One region of the Ensifer sp. 1H6 genome, then DNA from elsewhere that is predicted to be linked to it. Evidence: riboswitches for the same ligand, from Rfam matches in the RefSeq annotation. Region 1 holds a riboswitch; each other region holds the start of a gene.

Region 1 (4,126 bases):
GTGAGGCGGGCAAGCCCCTGCGGCTCCCACTTCATCTTCTTGAGAATGGTCGGATAGACCGGGCCCAGCGCGACATAGTCGGGCGCGACTGACAGCGCCATATCGAGTTCGGCCTCGTCATGTGTGCTGATGCCGAGCTTCAGTCCGGCCCGACGAATGGCGGCCACGTCAGCTTGCGCCAGATCTTCCTGACCGAGATGAACGAAATCGCAGCCTTCGTCGATCGCGATGCGCCAATGGTCGTTGACGACAAGTTGGCAGCCGTGTCTGTCGCATATGGTTCTGGCGATGCGGATATCGCTACGAACCTCGCTATCGGGTCTTTCCTTGATGCGAAGCTGGACCAGCCTCACTCCAATTGGAACGAGGCGTTCGACCCAATTCGCGCTGTCGACAATGAGGTAGAAGGGATCGAGCTTCATGAGAAGACTGCCTTTCCGATCACCGGGGTGGAGGGGACTGCCAGGTCTCGCGGTTCGAGCATGCCGGCTTCAAAAGCCAGCCGACCGGCCTCGATCGCCTTGGCAAAACCCGATGCCATCACGGCCGGATTTCCCGCGCCGGCCACCGCGGTATTCAGGAGCACGGCATCGAAACCGAGCTCCATCACTGTCGTTGCATGCGAAGGGCGGCCGATGCCCGCATCGACAATCAGAGGCACGTCCGGGAAATGCGCGCGCATCGACCGCAAGGCGGACGGATTTTGCGGCCCCATGGCACTGCCGATCGGAGCGCACCAGGGCATCAACACGCGGCAGCCAGCTTCCAGCAGGCGCTCGGCGACAACCAGATCGTCGGTTGTATAGGGAAAGACCTCGAAGCCTTCGTTCGAAAGGATCCGTGCGGCTTCGACCAGCGAGAACACATCCGGCTGCAATGTGTCGTGATTGCCGATCACTTCGAGCTTGATCCAGTTCGTCTTGAAAACCTCGCGCGCCATCTTGGCAGTGAGCACCGCCTCCTTGGTGGTGTGGCAGCCGGCGGTGTTCGGCAGTATTTTCGTCCCGAGCTCGCGGATCAGTTCGAAAAACGCACCTCCCGCTTTGCCGCCGGCCGTCTCTCTCCTCAACGAGACCGTGATGATTTGTGTCCCTGAAGCCCGCACGGCGTCCGAAAGCACGGCTGGAGATGGATAGCCCGCTGTTCCCAGAAGCAGTCGAGAGGTGATTTCCGTGTCGTAGACTTGCAGCATGTTCAGCCACCTTTCATCGGCGAGAGAATTTCGATGCGATCATGATCGCCTAAGCGCCATCGATCGCGGTCGGCCGCGTGAACGAGTTCGCCGTTGACAGCGGTCGCCAGCCAGCTTCCTTCATAGTCGAGTGCAGCCATCAGTTCGGCGAGCGTCGAGCAGGCGACCTCGTGCTCTTCGCCATTGACGTTAAGGTTCATCATAGAACTCCGATCTGTGGTCCGGGTTGAGCAGAAGTTCGGCAACGTCGTGCGCAAGAGCCGGCGAGAGCAGGAAACCATGCCGATACATACCGTTCACGGAATAGATCGAACCGCTTTTCGTGATCCTTGGCAGATTGTCGGGGTAGGCGGGGCGAATGCCAGTTCCGGTTTCGGTGATCTGCGCTTCGCCGAAGGCCGGGTGCAGGGCGTAGGCTGCGTTTAAGAGCTCCATCAGCGACCGTGCAGTGATAGGACCGGACAATTCGCTCTCTATCATTGTTGCCCCGACCATGAAGACGCCCTGGCGGCGTGGAACGACATAGATGGGGTGTCGAGGATGCAGGAAGCGCACTGGACGCGACAGTTGAATGTCGCCGGTGCGCAGATAGAGCATCTCGCCACGCACGCCCCGCAGTGCCGCGTCATCCGGGAGCCTGGCAGGGCCTGTGCAGTCAATATGCGAATCGACACGGCGATCGACGGTGGCATCGGTCGCCTGGCCGAAATGAAAACGCACCCCCATGGCCATTAATGTGTCATGGAGTGAAGGCAGCGCCTCTCTCGGATCGAGATGCGCTTCCCTCGGGAAGTGGAGTGCACGAGAAAAACGGCCGGCGAGATCGGGTTCCAGTTCGGCTATCTGGTCTGCATCAAGCCATCTGTGCCCTTTGGTTCGCGCCGCGAAGCGATCGAGCTCGCGTGTATCGCGCGCGGCGGCGACGACAAGTGTCCCCTCTTGCACGACCTTGTCGGGCAGCGCCGTCTTCCACCACTCGATGGCTGTCGCGCCGACGCGTTCGACTTTCTCGTCGGCACTTTCGCGCTCACACCAGGGCGCCAGCATGCCGCCCGCAAACCAGGATGCGCCGGCGCCAATCCGTTTTGAACGTTCGAAGACGTCGACCTCAATGCCGCGTCGCGCCAGTTCGTATGCGGTGACAAGGCCGATGACACCCGCTCCGTTGATCAGCACCTGCCTCATTTGGCAGCCGTTCGAGCTGTTACCTGGCCGGAGCTGTAGGGCCATTCATCCATGCGCCGCACCGCTAACGGGCGTCGATGTTGCCGTCTATGTCCGCGGTTTGGCTCGTGTACGACATCTGAAAAAACCATTGGTCGGCTCCAACCTTGACGTTTGGAGACCCAGATCTTGGCGCTGGAAAGATAGAGACACGTCCACGCGATCGCAAAGGAGCTGTCGCAACTGCCGTCGTTCCCACCGTCCCTACGCCAGCATGAACTGGATCAGGTTCAACGGGTCATTGCGCTGCGGTCGAAAGAGCCGATCCGCCCAGCAATATCTCAGCCCCTTGTCGGGACTCCCCTGGTGAATGAACCGAGTTGAACGGCCAATGCCGTGCTTTGTCAAGCGTTGTTAGTTTATTCCCAACGGGGCTAAAGCGTCATCCACATACCTTAGACTCAACGCGTATCGCGCCGAGAGGAGCAACATGAGCCGGCGCATCAATGCGGCGGGCCTCGCGCTCGTCTAGCGGCGGGAAGGCATCAAGGAGCATGCGTTTAGTAGAAAAGGCGCTGCAGCGTGAGTTTTGCTCTCAGGCAAGTGGAGGCATCGTCTGCCACACAACAATCAATGGTCTCGAATGTTCTCAAGCGATTCCTTTCTCGCTTCTTCATTGATGTCGCTCAGAGACCTTTCATGGTTGGTGCCGTCCCTGGAAGTGACAATACACACATTTCCCAAGCACACCGTCGTGTCCGCCTGCGCGGGCGCGCCCGAGGCGATGAGAGCCACGGCGTTCATGCAGTTCGACCATTTCTCCTCGTCCTGGAGCCATGAGAGTCCCCCGTTTTGAGTGGTTCACGGTGCAAGCCCGGTCGGAAAATGGCCAGCATCCAATAAAAAGGAATCCGAATGGCGCCATATCTGTGCAGAAAATTCGCTCGGCCGCGAAAGGGCGGTCAATGCAAGCAACTTCACCTCCGTCATGGTCGCGCTCGATCGCTATGGCGACATGTTTGGTCTCGATAAGTCCCGTCGCCTGCTGCTCGCAGCACGGACATGAACGTGCCGACTTCCGATTCTATCGCGAGGTCTGGGGACCGACGCCGGCGCTGAATTAACGAGCACATGCATATCGGATCGGGCCTCGGATGCGGAATATTTTCAGCTGTCTCTGGGGCATCTCGATGACGGCGTGGCCGTTGCGCGGCCACGCTGACCGGAGTATGCCTGGCGTAGTGTGATCCCAGTCGAGGGCCGAGAGTGGGGCAGCGCGTCACTCTGCGGTGTTGAGCAACACATCGCCTAGTGCAGCATACTGGTCGGTTGCTGTTCGCTCTGAATTCGACGTGTTGGGCTCGCCCGCCTACAGAACCAGCGACCGCACTCTGTTAACGCCAACTCATCCGTATTGCCGAACCTAAATTCATCCATCAGGAATTTTGCGAGGCGGCCAGCGCGGATGTCTTGGCGCGGGATCCTCGTTTCGAAGCAAATGCGATCGAATATCCTTTGAAGTGTATCGAGCTGTTCGGGTGCGAGTTCAAAACCTGACTGGTCAAAGTGAATAGCCATTTAGACCTCCCTTCTTGAGCTACCGCCTTCACCGAAGAGAGAAAGATAGCGAAATCTTTAATTGGCTCCAAGTGAGCAAAAGTTGAGATTTGCGTGCGTCGAACTGCTGCTGGTAGCGGGGAATCCGGCTCAGAGCCCACAGAGAAGCGGCGCTTATAAAAGGCGCCGCGGGAACGACAGCGGAAACGAGAC
Region 2 (4,126 bases), on a different contig from region 1:
GCGATCCGGCTCGACGGCCATGAAAGCTGCGATCAAGGCGCCGGAGAGGCACCCGGTACCCGTGACCTGCGCCATGAGGGGGTGGCCGTTCTCAACCCGGATCGTATGTAGATCCAGTGTGAGTTCATCGACTGCCCCGGTCTTGATCTTCAGCGCGCCATTGACCTCCCCGAAAAGGTCCATCTCGCTGGCGTTGCCGCGAACAACGGAAGGTTCGGACGCGATGAGTTCACGGGCGAAGGCGAGCCGCGACGGGGAATAGTCGCAATGTACGGGATCGATGATCCACGGCTTGTCGGCATCGCGCGCGACAGCGGTTGCCAGACGGATCGCCGCGCGCCGCTCGTCATCAAGCGTGCCAAGATTGACGACGAGCGCATCGGCTCGCCGGGTAAAAGCCTCGACCTCTTCCGGCGAGGATGTCATCGAGGGGATCGCACCCAGAGCCGCTAACCCATCGGCTACGAACTTCTGCACCACCGTGTTCATCAGGCAATGCACGCGGGGGCGGCGCTGCCGCACAAGCGTCAGCGATGCAGCAGCATTTTCGACGAAGTCCGATGTACCTGTCATCGGATTTCCACCGCGATATCGTCGACAGCAGGTGCCTTGCCGATCAACCCGCTTTCGGCGAGAAACGCCCCAAACCGCTCGTATCGACCGCGATCGAGCGCCGCCGGCCTTTTGGCGAAGCGCGGCAGCGTGTCCGTGAAAGCGCTGCGGTTGAGTTCGTCATCCAGGTTCGGGTAGGCCTTGACAAACAGCTTCCAGGCTTCATCCGGATGATTGGTGAGAAAGATCGCCCCCTGCTCCACCGCGGCGAGGAAGGGCGGCAAGCGCTTGTCGGCAACCTTTGCCTTGTCGGTGACGAACACGAGCTCGTCATAAACAGGCACGCCATGCTCTTCTGGGAAGAAGGACCGGCCCTCATGCCCCTCGATACGCATCTGCGTCAGTTCAAAATTCCGGAAGCCGCCGATCGTTGCATCGACTTTACCGGCGATTAGCGACGGAGACAGGGCGAAGTTGACGTTGACGAGCTCGACGTCTTCTTTCTTGAGACCGGCCGAGGCGAGCATTCGGCCGAGCATCGCATCCTCGAAACCGGAGACGGAAAAGCCGATCTTCTTGCCCTTCAGATCGGCAAGGCTCCGGATCGGACCGTCGTCAAGGACGGTGACGGTGTTGAGCGGCGTCTCGACCAGAGTGCCAATGCGAACAAGCGGCAGGCCCGCGGCTTGATCGAGGTAAAGGTTCGGCTGGTAGTGCACGCCGATATCCGCCTGCCCCGCAGCGACGAGACGCGGAACGCTTGATGGGTCGGCGGGTGGTACGAGTTGGACCTCGAGCCCAGCCTTTTCGAACAGACCGAGTTCTTTGGCGACAACGATCGGCGCATGGTCGGGATTGACGAACCACTCCAGCATCACCGTCAGTTTTTCAGCGGCAGTTGCCGAACCGGCTGAAAGGGCGACGCCGAGCGCGAGGCTGGCGGAAAGCAGAGATTTGCGGATCATGATGTTATGAACTCTCCCAATTGATCTCAGAAATTCAGGTTTCCCGCTCCCAGTGCGCGAGTGGACGGGTTGCCTCATCGACGAGCAGCCTGAGGGCAACGGCAAGCACAGCAAGAATGGCCATCGCAGCGAAGACGACATCGGTCTGCATGCGGGCATTTGCCTGGACGATAACGAAGCCGAGGCCGGCCGAGGCGCCGACCCATTCGCCGACGACAGCGCCCAGCGGCGCCAAGGGAGCCGCCACGCGCAGGCCCGTGACGAGCCCCGGCAATGCCAGCGGCAGTCGCACGAGCATCAGCGCCTGCCAGTGGCTCGCCTTGGTGAGCGCCACGGCATCGAGGATCTGCGCGTCGGTACGGCGTAGACCGTCCGAGAATGCGGAAACGACGGGAAAGAAGATAATGATCGCCGCCATCACGATCTTCGAAACCATACCGAAGCCGAACCACAGCACCAGCAAAGGTGCGATGACGAAAACGGGAAAGGCCTGAAGGACGAGCACAAAAGGCCAGACGAGCTTTCCGAACCGCGGAAAAGCCGCCAGCCCGATTGCCGTCGCAACGCCGAACGCCGTGCCTACCGCGAGCCCGGCCAGCATTTCGACGATCGTCACCAAGCTCTGCTCAAGCAGAAATTCTGGCTGTCGCGCAAAGACGGCCAGTACCTCGATCGGTGTTGGTAACAGATAGCGCGGCAGCGCAAAGACGACGACCGCCCCTTGCCAGAGGACAGCAAGCACAACAAGGCTACGAACAAATGTGAAAGACACGCGCATCGCCGGTCAGCCGACGCAGCGACCCGGGCAAACCGCAAACCCGCCATCCGGCGGCAACTTGGCAAAAGACAGCATCGATCGATCTCCAGACAAAACATCACGGAGATCCAGGTGAGAGCGAAGACGCGATTAGTTTGCCGAAACTGGCTCTTTTCCCGTTCCTACGCCGGCATGACCCGGATCAGGTTCAAGGGTCCGGCTCACCGCCATCTCAGCACTGTGAAGTGCTCCCCTCGGAATGCTTTGAGTTTATGGGAGAAACCCAATTGGTGTCAACTGGACTATATCCATCCGGCGAGAACTACAGGTAGTTGTACCCGATCCAAGCAGCTTTACTCTAGTCGTGCTGATGTGTACTGCTGCGTTCCTTCAACAGGATTCAATAGATGGGCCAATGTTTGTTGATGATTTCATAAATCGGGGGCGATTTCCTGCCTTAAATCGTAGGCAAGGCGGGCGACTTCTTCGGTAAATCTCGCATCTTCTGCTTCAGACCACGGGCTTGCCATCCGAGCACGAGAACTATGCCGAGTATCAATGACACGTCTCCAACCGAAACGGCGAGAGAAGCGCGTCTCAACGGGTAGGTTGGAAGGTTGGAAGAGGTGCTCGGCTTAGTTCGACGCTGATCATGACGGCCTTATGCCGCGCGCGGTATAAGGCCGTCATGATCAGCGTCGCCAAGAAGGCTGCGCGATCGGCACCACGGTCGGAGCCAGCGAAGAGCCATGACTTCCTGCCGAGGTAAAGCCGCACAGCGGCCGTTCGGCGGCATTGTTGGTGAGGCAATTGCGGCCGTAGCAATCACTTCCAGCGTCTCGGTGATCCCCGCCATGCTTTTCATGTCGGTATCGCGGTCGCCAGCCCAGGCCTTCACACCGCTTGGAACCGGGATCATCGCGGCTCCAACAGTCGATCTGAGTATTCCTACCCCCGAAGTGTCGAAAGATCTCACGACAGATCTAAATCGATGAACTTCACAAAGCTGCTTAGACGCGGTAGAGGCTGCAACCCTAGTGCGTGGACTGGATCGATCGTAGATGGAGTCCTAGCTGCATTGATCGTTGTTTCGGAGGGTTCCACTGGAAAGAGACTCTAGCACCTGTTTTAATGCTACGGGCCAATGGCGCGGCTCCACCGAGAAGTCACGCTTCAACTTGTCAGATGAAAGTCGAGAGTTCGCAGGGCGCCGTGCCGGCGTAGGGTATTCACTTGTTCCAATTGCCTCCAAAGTCGGAATTGAGTATCCGGCGCGTTTGCGCTGCTGGAATATCTCACGCGCAAAATCGTACCAAGTCGCGTCGCCGGCGTTAACGAAACAATAGGTTCCAACAGGCGCACTCGTATCCTCGATCAATCGACAAGTGATAGTAGCCAATACAGCCGCAATATCTGATGCCGCGGTCGGACAACCCACTTGATCATCGACGACGCTCACTACGTCTCTTTCCGCCCCCAACCGCAGCATTGTTCTAACAAAATTTGTGCCATGAGCACTAAAAACCCAAGCTGTCCGCAAGATGACATGCCGAGGATTTGCCGTTCGAACGGCTTGCTCGCCTGCTTCCTTGGAAGCCCCATAGACACCCAGTGGCGCTACTGGGTCGTCTTCGATGTATGGGGTATTTTTGACCCCATCGAACACATAATCCGTCGAGATTTGTACGATCGGGATGTCACATTTCTTCGTCGCCCATGCCATCGCGGCCGGGGCTAAAGCATTGACTTTCCAAGCCGTCAATACATCGCCTTCGGCTCGATCAACGGCCGTATAAGCGCCCGAGTTGATAACCGCACAGAAGGCCCCTTTATCGATGTAACGTTCAATACT
Region 3 (4,126 bases), on a different contig from region 1:
ATCAAGATGCTGATGCGGCAGCAATTCCTCTCACACCGTCATGCTCGGGCTTGACCCGAGCATCCAGCCGGCACCTCTGTGTCAGCCTCGTATCGACAAGCCGGCTGCCTCCAATGTGGATGCTCGGGTCGAGCCCGAGCATGACGAAGAGATGGGCCATTGCGTAAAGAGTGCCGGAGCCCGCCGGGCGCCAGAAGGGGCGGGGTCGCCGCCCCTTCTGGCGTGGTCGTTATCCCCGAACGTCTGCCTCGCTGTCGACCGGCATATAGAGGTCGCCACCCTCACGATACTTGGCCGCCATCGCTTGAAAACCTTCCTTCTGCGCCTCGGCGCGGATGTCGTGCGAGATCCGCATCGAGCAGAATTTCGGCCCGCACATGGAGCAAAAATGCGCGACCTTGTGCGCCTCCTTCGGCAAGGTTTCGTCGTGGAAGGAGCGGGCGGTTTCCGGATCGAGCGACAGGTTGAACTGGTCCTCCCAGCGGAACTCGAAGCGGGCGCGCGACAGGGCGTCGTCGCGGGTGCGGGCCGCCGGGTGCCCCTTGGCGAGATCGGCGGCATGGGCCGCGATCTTGTAGGTGATGACGCCCACCTTGACGTCGTTGCGGTCGGGAAGCCCCAGATGTTCCTTCGGTGTCACATAGCAGAGCATGGCCGTTCCGAACCAGCCGATCATCGCGGCACCGATGCCCGAGGTGATGTGGTCGTAGCCGGGGGCGATGTCGGTCGTCAGGGGCCCAAGCGTATAGAACGGCGCCTCCCCACAGACAGCGAGCTGCTTGTCCATGTTTTCCTTGATCTTGTGCATCGGCACGTGGCCGGGGCCCTCGATCATCACCTGGCAGTCTTTCGCCCAGGCGATCTTCGTCAGCTCGCCCAGCGTTTCCAGTTCGGCAAATTGCGCCGCGTCATTGGCATCGGCGATCGAGCCCGGACGCAGGCCGTCGCCGAGCGAAAACGAGACGTCATAGGCGCGGCAGATGTCGCAGATCTCTTCGAAGTGCTCGTAGAGAAAGCTCTCCTTGTGGTGGTGCAGGCACCATTTCGCCATGATCGAGCCGCCGCGCGAGACGATGCCGGTGACCCGGTCGACGGTCAGCGGGATATAGTGCAGCCGGACACCGGCATGGATGGTGAAGTAATCGACCCCCTGTTCCGCCTGCTCGATCAGCGTATCGCGATAGACTTCCCATGTGAGATCCTCGGCGATGCCGTTGACCTTTTCCAGCGCCTGGTAGAGCGGCACGGTGCCGATCGGCACGGGCGAGTTGCGGATGATCCATTCGCGGATGTTGTGGATGTTGCGGCCGGTCGAAAGGTCCATCACCGTATCGGCGCCCCAGCGAGTGGCCCAGACCATCTTCTCCACTTCCTCGGCCATCGACGAAGTGACGGCGGAGTTGCCGATATTGGCATTGATCTTCACCAGGAAATTCCGGCCGATGATCATCGGTTCGGATTCTGGGTGGTTGATGTTGGCCGGCAGCACGGCGCGGCCGCTGGCAATCTCCTGGCGGACGAATTCGGGCGTGACGTGATCGGGGATATGGGCGCCAAAGCTTTCGCCGTCGCGTAGCGCGGCGCGTGCAGCGTCGCGGCCAAGGTTCTCGCGGATGGCGACGAACTCCATCTCGGGCGTGATGATGCCGGCCCGCGCATAGGCAAGCTGCGTCACCGCGCGCCGGCCGGTTGCGCGCAGCGGCGCGTGACGGAGGGGAAAGGTCGGCGTCAGCCGGTCGCCGGAGGCAAAGCCGTTGTCTTCCGGCCGCACGTCGCGCCCGTCATAGGCTTCGACATCGCCGCGAGCGATGATCCAGTCGCGGCGCGGTCTTGGCAATCCATCCTCGATGCGGATGTTGGCATCTTCTACGGTGTAGGGACCGGAGGCGTCGTAGACGGTGACCGGCGGCTCGCCGACGTCGGGTGCAGGGTGATTTCGCGCATGGGAACGCGGATGTCGGGATGGATCGTGCCTGGCTTGTAGACCTTTTTCGAGGCGGGAAGCGGGCCTTTTGTGACCGAGAGTTCTGCGGGTTTGGTGGCAATATTCATGATGAGGCTCCAAGTTTGCGGTTGGAGACCCAGTTCTGAAGCCGGAAGGAAAAGACATGTTTGCCTGAAATTCCGCGCGAATGACGGAATCGTGGCGTCAATGTCTGCACCGTCCCTACGCCAGTATGAACTGGATCAGGTTCAACGGGTCACTGCGCCTCGGTCGGCAAAGCCGATCCGCCCAGCAGTATCTCAGCCCCTTGACGGGACCCCCCTGGTGAATGCCTAGAGATAGCCATCGATCCGGATGCGCCGTCAAGCGTTAATCCGAAGGTTGCGTGTCAGGCCTGTTGATTGCCCGGTAGAGCGTTTCCGGATGAGACGAAGCCGCGGGCACGCTCGTTCTTTTCGTTTTTACGCATTTCCTGACGGAAAACCGCTCCGCACTTTTCCTGGAAATGCGCTAGCGGCCGGACTTCTCTGATCCCCGGCGATCGGCATAATCCGCACGGTTGATGCCGTGCCGCTGCAGCTTGTCATAGAAGGTCTTGCGCGGAATGCCGAGCGCTTCGATCGTCGCCTTGACGTCGCCGTGCTGCGCCCGCAGCGCTTCTTTCAGAATTTCCGCCTCGTAGCGCTCGATCCGCTCGGGCAGGCCGGCACTGGTCGGCGCGGCGGCAATCGGTTGGCCGAGCGAACCTTCGACGCCAAGGGCGACGCGCTCGGCGAAGTGCGAGAGCTCGCGCACATTGCCCGGCCAGGAATGAGACCTCAGATAGTGGCTGACGGCCAGCGAAAGCGTCGGCACGTCGCGCTTGAAACGCTCGGCTGCCCGCGTCAGGAAATGCGAGAAGAGAAGGGGGATATCGTCCCGGCGTTCGCGCAGCGGCGGGATCGACAGGGTGACGACGTTCAGCCGGAAATAGAGATCCTCGCGAAAATCGCCCCGCTGGGCCGGGTCGCCGAGGTCGATCTTGGCCGCGGCGATGACCCGAATATCGACGGGGCGCACGATATTGGTGCCAAGCGGCGTGATCTCACGGGCTTCAAGCACTCGCAGCATCTTGACCTGCGTTGCCGGCGGCATCGCCTCGATCTCATCGAGGAAAAGCGTGCCGCCGCTCGCATGCTCGATACGGCCGACGCGCTTCTTCAGTGCACCGGTGAAGGCGCCGGGCTCGTGGCCGAAAAGCTCGCTCTCGATTACCGTTTCCGGCAGTGCGCCGCAGTTCAGCGCCACGAAGTTGCCGTTGCGGCGCCGGCTCCAATTGTGCAGCAGCGTCGCCACCACCTCCTTGCCGCTGCCGGTTTCGCCGGCAACAAGCACATCCACGTCGGTGTCGGCGATATGCCGCAAGGTCTGGCGCAGCCGTTCCATGACCGGTGTCTGGCCAATCAGCGGCAGGCTCTCACCGGCGACTTCGGCTGCGCGTTTCAGCGCGCGGTTTTCCATCACCAGCCGGCGTTTTTCCAAGGCGCGGCGTGCGCTCTGCACCAGACGGTCGGCGGCAAAGGGTTTCGGGATGAAATCATAGACGCCGTCCTTAATGGCCTGAACGGCCATCGGGATATCGCCGTGGCCGGTGACCAGAATGACGGGCAGGTCGGGGTCGAAATCGGCGATCCGGCGAAACAGCGTGAGGCCGTCGATCCCGGGCATGCGGATATCGCTGATGACGATCCCGCTAAAATCCGGGTTGAGGATTGCGAGCGCTTCCGCCGCGCCGGGAAAGGCGGAGACCGCGAGGCCGGCAAGCTCCAGCGTCTGCTTCATCGCCCGCCTGAGTTCGCTGTCGTCGTCGACGAGGCATACGGATTGCTGCATCGCTCAGGCCCTCTTCAAACGCACGGTGAAGACGGTGCCCTCAGGGCTGGTCTTGACCTCGATGTCGCCGCCATAGTCGGCGACAATCTCCTTGGAGATGGCAAGGCCGAGACCGAGACCTTCATCCTTGGAGGTGTTGAACGGCGTGAAAAGGTCTTCGAGGATATCGGGCCGAATGCCCGGACCATTGTCGGCGACAACAAGCGAAACTGTTTCGGAGGGGCCTAACTCGCACCGCACACGGATCTCAGCGTCTGCCCGATCACCGAGGGCTTCCAGGGCATTCTGCAACAGGTTGATCAGCACCTG

Evidence for each region. Region 1 has a riboswitch for thiamine pyrophosphate ahead of thiO (glycine oxidase ThiO). Riboswitches for the same ligand answer to the same signal wherever they lie in the genome.
Region 2: another riboswitch for thiamine pyrophosphate. It lies ahead of BKP54_RS21370 (ABC transporter permease); the one in region 1 lies ahead of thiO (glycine oxidase ThiO).
Region 3: another riboswitch for thiamine pyrophosphate. It lies ahead of thiC (phosphomethylpyrimidine synthase ThiC); the one in region 1 lies ahead of thiO (glycine oxidase ThiO).

What each region holds. Positions count from the first base shown of each region.
Region 1 covers NZ_MOAI01000031.1:51,135-55,260, reverse strand. Annotated here, with positions in the region: gene BKP54_RS28105 (thiamine phosphate synthase) at 1-422, opposite strand, end outside; gene BKP54_RS28100 (thiazole synthase) at 419-1,192, opposite strand; gene thiS (sulfur carrier protein ThiS) at 1,195-1,392, opposite strand; gene thiO (glycine oxidase ThiO) at 1,382-2,377, opposite strand; TPP riboswitch at 2,600-2,731, opposite strand; gene BKP54_RS28080 (hypothetical protein) at 3,665-3,934, opposite strand.
Region 2 covers NZ_MOAI01000019.1:8,511-12,636, forward strand. Annotated here, with positions in the region: gene BKP54_RS21360 (hydroxyethylthiazole kinase) at 1-573, opposite strand, end outside; gene BKP54_RS21365 (ABC transporter substrate-binding protein) at 570-1,514, opposite strand; gene BKP54_RS21370 (ABC transporter permease) at 1,552-2,295, opposite strand; TPP riboswitch at 2,437-2,539, opposite strand; partial or broken gene BKP54_RS35665 (transposase) at 2,956-3,092, opposite strand; gene rfbD (dTDP-4-dehydrorhamnose reductase) at 3,344-4,126, opposite strand, start outside.
Region 3 covers NZ_MOAI01000009.1:166,030-170,155, forward strand. Annotated here, with positions in the region: partial or broken gene thiC (phosphomethylpyrimidine synthase ThiC) at 230-2,052, opposite strand; TPP riboswitch at 2,147-2,278, opposite strand; gene BKP54_RS13230 (sigma-54 dependent transcriptional regulator) at 2,456-3,817, opposite strand; gene BKP54_RS13235 (sensor histidine kinase) at 3,821-4,126, opposite strand, start outside.